2 regions of the Solibacillus cecembensis genome follow, and region 1 is predicted to be linked to the other one. Evidence: predicted binding sites of a transcription regulator. Region 1 holds the regulator's gene; the other holds the start of a gene.
What was found. Region 1 encodes LexA, which represses DNA repair genes until DNA is damaged. Its sites were predicted from a motif close to CGAACATATGTTCG; they were not measured.
Positions count from the first base shown of each region.

Region 2: a site for LexA is predicted at 1,627-1,640, ahead of parE (DNA topoisomerase IV subunit B). Genes of this name have one in related genera too.

Region 1 is NZ_JBNNMF010000003.1:263,506-266,670, reverse strand. Features, by position in the region: gene ACQKIH_RS04570 (YneB family resolvase-like protein) at 1-571, opposite strand, end outside; gene yneA (cell division suppressor protein YneA) at 558-905, opposite strand; gene lexA (transcriptional repressor LexA) at 1,064-1,684, shown strand; gene ACQKIH_RS04555 (gamma-glutamyl-gamma-aminobutyrate hydrolase family protein) at 1,727-2,422, opposite strand; gene ACQKIH_RS04550 (prepilin peptidase) at 2,486-3,165, opposite strand, start outside.
Region 2 is NZ_JBNNMF010000018.1:20,362-23,526, reverse strand. Features, by position in the region: gene parE (DNA topoisomerase IV subunit B) at 1-1,605, opposite strand, end outside; gene plsY (glycerol-3-phosphate 1-O-acyltransferase PlsY) at 1,921-2,523, shown strand; gene ACQKIH_RS15680 (HesB/YadR/YfhF family protein) at 2,643-2,933, shown strand; gene ACQKIH_RS15675 (YczE/YyaS/YitT family protein) at 3,078-3,165, shown strand, end outside.

The DNA of each region.
Region 1 (3,165 bases):
TTGATATTTCTAAAAAAGTGAGCCCTTTTTGACGTAAATTCACAATTTCTTCAATTGGTACTTCTTTACGTTCTCTACCTTCCTGATTGCCTCTGTTTTTCAAATTATTTTCTGGTTTATATCCATTTTCAACGGCACGGCGCATGCCACGTCGAATTTTAGCGTTATGCATACGGCGCTGGTATTCTTCCACGACTGCTAAAATTTCAAGCAGCATCGTATCCATTTCATTCAATGCTAATAGACCCGCATCGTTTAACGAATAAACCATCGCTTCCTGTTTTTGAATAAGGTGTAGTACCGCCATCCGCGCATTGCCACGTCCTAAACGTGTCTCGTCTTGCACAAATAGCGCTTTAATATCGAATGCCTTCATGTAGTCAAGCATGTCGAGTAAGCCATCTCGGTCAACCTCATAGCCACTCTGTTGATCGAGAAATACTTGCCATTCTGTATAGCCATGTGACCGTGCATATTGTGTCAATTCTTCTTGCTGTCGTGTTAACGACGTCTCTTGTGTTGATTTGTCGGTACTCACACGACAATAAATGACTGCTTTATTTTGATTCATTAGTTTCACTCGCTACTTTAATAGTATGTATTTCTGGTGATTCAGATAACCCTACGATATGTTTGGAGTTTTTTACGATAGGTACTAATAACAGCTGCCCACTTATAATTTTCCCATCACGCAATGCATTTTCCTTTTTTACCGTGACAATCCAATCATGCTCTGCCATTTTACCACGATATTGCCCAGCTAACGACCATAAAGTATCTCCTTGTTCGATGGTAATGTGTTCGTATGAAGTAATTTGTTCGTCTTTCGCTATAATAAATGCAAGAAACAGAAATGAAAATAAGAAGAACATTGTTGTAAAGCCATTTAACTTCATTTTACCCATAATAAATCGCCCCTTTAGAATGTACGTTCGGAATATATGTTCTTATAATAATAGGAACATACGTTTTTGTCAACCCCTTTTAGAACCTATGTTTGCATTCTTGTTCGCATACTGATATACTAAATTTAATAAAACTACTTATTAAAGAGGTGAGTGTGTTGACAAAAATTTCGAAGCGTCAAGAAGCCATTTTAGCTTTTATAAAAGATGAAGTTCGTACAAAAGGCTACCCACCTTCTGTCCGAGAAATCGGTGAAGCTGTTGGTTTAGCTTCAAGTTCAACTGTCCATGGACATCTAGCTCGTTTAGAAAGTAAAGGGCTCATTCGTCGAGATCCGACAAAACCACGTGCCATTGAAATTCTTGAGCAAGGAGACCCAACCATCCCAAAGCAAGGCGTTATCCATGTGCCACTAATTGGCAAAGTAACGGCCGGACTTCCTATTTCTGCCATTGAAGATATTCAGGAATACTTTCCACTACCCGATACATATGGTTCTTCGGAGGATGAATTGTTCATGCTCGAAATTATGGGTGAATCTATGATTGAGGCTGGTATTTTAAATGGCGATTACGTAATCGTTAAAAAATGCTCTGCTGCAAATAACGGGGAAATTGTCGTGGCTATGACAGAAGATGATGAAGCAACAGTAAAGCGCTTCTATAAGGAAAAATCGTATTTCCGTTTACAACCTGAAAATAGTTCGATGGATCCGATACTCGTAAACCAAGTAACGATTCTTGGGAAAGTTGTTGGATTATACCGCAACGTGCATTAAAAACAAGTATGCCGCAAACGTTTGAATCGTTTGCGGCTTTTTCTATTGTTTCTTTATCGATGCATCTATAAAGCTTTTAAATAGTTTCTCAGAAGGAGCATCATTTTCAAGACCTTCTGGATGCCACTGTACACCAATACAATATGGATGCGTTGGATGCTCAATCCCTTCAATGACTCCATCTTTTGCACGGGCATTGACAATAAATCCATCAGCTACTACATCGACAGCTTGATGATGGAAGGAATTCGTTAAAATCGAGGAGGCCCCGATAATTTGCTGTAGCTTCGATTGCTCAAGCTCCACTGTATGCGTGACTTCATGACGCATGGATACTTGTGTATGCTTCAATACATTTTCCACTTGCGTATCAATATCTTGATATAAGGTTCCACCAAATGCTACGTTCATCACTTGCTCACCACGACAAATGCCTAAAATCGGTATTTCCCGTTCAAATGCGCGCTTCATAATGAGTATATCGCTTTTATCGCGTTCATCAATGACAACACCGAGCTTATAATGGGGTTCCTGTCCAAAAATTAATGGATTCACATCATAGCCACCAATTGATACAACACCGTCCACAATATCTAATATTTGCTCAACATTTCCCTCGTTAATAACAGGCAAACAAATAGGCGTGCCTCCAGCTCTTTTAATCGCATGAATGTATGTATTATTAATCTCTTTCTTTCCTTCTACAGGATGCATCGTTAGCCCAATAACAGGTTTCATTATTTTCCTCCCCAAAATTTGATATTAGTAGCATACCATTAATAGTCAAATTTGTGTGAATGTTTAAAAATTAAAAAGCGATCCATACCACTGTAATATGGGCTCGCCGTAAAAATAGACAATGATTGCAGCAAGTGAAATAGAAGGGCCAAATGGAACAGGCGTCTTTCTTCCTTTATTACGAATTTTTAAGATGACAATTCCCACAAACATACCGATGACCGCTGCTAAAAATAGCGTCAACAACGTCTGAACCGTTCCGAGAACAAGTCCGATGACGAAAAACAATTTAATGTCTCCCCCACCCATGCCCCCTTTTGACACGACCGCGATGAATAATAAAATACCAAAGCCAACAATTGCTCCTAACAAACTATCCCACCAAGGTTCGAGTGATGCAAAAATGCGTGCAAGTATTAAAAATGGAAGGAAAAATAATAATACTTTATCTGGAATGATCATATACGCAATATCTGAAACATTAATAATCATTAATAACGATATAAATAACAGGGCCACTGCTAACTCTGGTTGCCATCCAATTTCCCAAAAGGCAAAGGCAAATAACCCTCCTGTCAAAAGCTCCGTTATCATATAAATTGGCGAAAAACGCACGCCACAGCCCCGACATTTCCCGCGCAATAATACATACGAAAATACAGGAATGAGGTCGATTATTGTTAGCTGACGCTGACAGTTCGTGCAATGGGAAGGGGGTGAAATGATGGACTCCTTTTTAGGTA
Region 2 (3,165 bases), on a different contig from region 1:
GGCGATAAATACTTTCCCTGCTTCGATGAGTGGTCGCATGTAACGGTAGAAGAATGTGAGTAACAGTACTTGAATATGCGCGCCATCTGTATCGGCATCGGTCATAATGACAACTTTATCGTAGGCAGCATCTGCTACTGTAAAATCAGCCCCAACACCCGCACCAATTGTATGAATAATGGTCGCGATTTCTTCATTTTTCATAATGTCTTGTAACTTGGCTTTTTCGGTATTAATTACTTTTCCTCGTAAAGGCAAGATTGCTTGGAATGTACGGTCGCGTCCTTGTTTCGCTGAGCCACCTGCAGAATCACCCTCTACTAGGTATAATTCATTGCGTGCGGCGTTTTTTGATTGAGCTGGTGTAAGCTTCCCTGATAGCAGCGTACTGGATTTTTTCTTTTTGCCGTTACGTGCATCGTCGCGGGCCTTTCGTGCGGCTTCACGGACTTGCTGTGCCCGAATAGCCTTACGCACTAATGATGCCGACAGTTCAGCATTTTCTTCTAATACGTAAAGTAATTTTTCAAATACGACCGTATCAACAGCAGAACGTGCCTCACTCGTACCAAGCTTGCCTTTTGTTTGACCTTCAAATTGCAGAATTTGCTCAGGAATTCGTACAGAAACAATTCCTGTTAAGCCTTCACGAATATCGGCGCCTTCTAGATTTTTATCTTTTTCCTTTAATAAGCCAATTTTTCGAGCATATTCATTGAATACACGTGTTAATGCAGCTTTGGCACCAGTTTCATGTGTTCCACCATCTTTTGTACGGACGTTATTAACGAACGACAAAATGGTTTCTGAATAGCCATCATTAAATTGGAAAGCAAACTCGACTTCGATTTCAGAAATGAGCCCTTCCACATATTTAACGGGGTGAAGAACATCTTTCTCCTCGTTCAAATAGGATACAAACGCCTCAATACCGTTTTCATAGTGGAATACTTCATGCTTGCCTTCTCCACGTTCGTCGATCAATTCGATTTTTAATCCCTTTAATAAAAATGCCGATTCTCTTAATCGCTCAGCCAATGTATCGTAGTTATACTTCGTTACAGAGAAAATCGTCTCATCCGGTAAGAAATGAACGAGTGTACCCGTTTCCTTTGTCTTGCCAATTGTATCAAGCGATGTAACAGGCTTCCCACCATTCTCAAAACGTTGGCGGAAAATTTCACCTTCACGATGAATGGTCACTTCTAAAAAAGTAGATAATGCGTTCACTACAGAAGAACCAACCCCGTGTAAACCACCACTCGTTTTGTAGCCGCCTTGTCCGAACTTTCCACCTGCATGCAGCACGGTGAAAATAATTTCAGGCGTTGGTTTGCCCATTTTATGCATACCAGTAGGCATACCTCGACCAAAGTCGCGTACAGTAATACTATTATCTTCATGAATCTTTACGGTAATATGATTACCAAATCCAGCAAGTGCTTCATCAACAGCATTGTCTACAATTTCAAAAACTAAATGATGAAGACCTCGGCTATCAGTGGAACCAATATACATACCTGGTCTTTTACGAACGGCTTCTAAACCTTCTAATACTTGAATGGCATCGTCGTTATATGCGATGCCCGGTTGGTTTTTAACCAAAATGAAATCCCCTCCAAAACACAAACGAACGTTCTATTTACATTGTTAATCGTACATTCTATCGCACCCACTGTCAATTAGTGAATCCGAAATAATCAGCTTTGCAAAGACTAATTGTACCACCAACGAATGCGCATTAAAAGTTCATCCTTCGATTGATAGCATATAATGTAACTTTTTTCCTGCTTTAACCGCTAAATATAAGAAAAAATAATTCTTCTTTCCTTCCATTCTAAAACGGTGTAGAATAATTATCACATAGTATTAGTACCAACTAATAATTTAAAAATTCGAAATTTGAAAGGAGCACAACTTATGATTAATGGATTCATTCTCCTTTGTGCTTATGTAATCGGTTCAATACCTTCTGGGCTTTGGATCGGCAAACTATTTTATAATACGGATGTCCGTCAGCATGGGAGTGGTAATTTAGGTGCAACGAATACATTTCGTGTGCTAGGAAAAAAACCAGGACTTGTCGTGACATTAATTGATGTCTTTAAAGGGACAGCAGCCGTTCTATTATTAGCACTGCCATTCTTTTCAGACGCAACGATTCATCCACTTATTTTAGGTGTTGTAGCTGTTGTTGGTCATATGTTCCCTATTTTTGCAGGTTTCCGCGGTGGAAAAGCGGTAGCAACAAGTGCTGGTGTCATTCTTGGTTATTCTTGGCCACTTTTTATCGTGTTATTCTTTACATTTTTCCTGTCGTTAAAATTAACTAAAATGGTCAGCTTAACTTCGATGATTACAGCGGTTGTCGCATTAATTTATAGCTCCGTTTATTGGGTTGTTACGGGTGATTTTGCACTCTTTATTTTGATTGTTTTTTTAGCGACATTTATATTTTACCGTCATCGTGAAAATATGACACGTATTAAAAACGGGACGGAACCAAAAGTGAAATGGATTTAACTCTCTCTACCTTAGAGGGAGTTTTTTTATGGATAATTAAATTTTGTGGAAATTTTCGTCATCAACTTGTATGATTTGAGTTGAGACATGTATTGCATAATAGATTTTGAGGTGAGCTTATGGAAATTATACTATCAAACGAAGCAATCGAATGGTTCCACAATGAGATGGAAATTGAAAATGGCGACTTTATTCGCTTTTATGCACGTTACGGGGGTTCTTCTCCTTTTCACGAAGGTTTTTCATTAGGGATGAATCGTGAGCAACCGCATGATATGGGTGTAAATGTCGTTGTTGAGGATGTTCATTTTTATATTGAAAAGGCGGATGAATGGTTTTTTAATGAGCATAATTTAATCGTAAACGTCGATAACAGCTTAGATGAACTAAGTTATACGTATGAAAAGTAGCGATTTTTAAAATGATTAATCTATGCATAGCTACCCTTTAAGTTTTTTGAATTAACAGTTATCCCTCTTTTTCTCTCGTTGTCGTTATAATGATAGTTGGATTATGACAACTTAGATGAAATATAGAGGGATTTTTTTATGAAGATAAAGCAAGAATTTTATTGGCGTTGCCTATTTTTTATAACAGGAATTATCGTGCTTTCTTTAGGCGTCACATTGACAATTAAGGGGC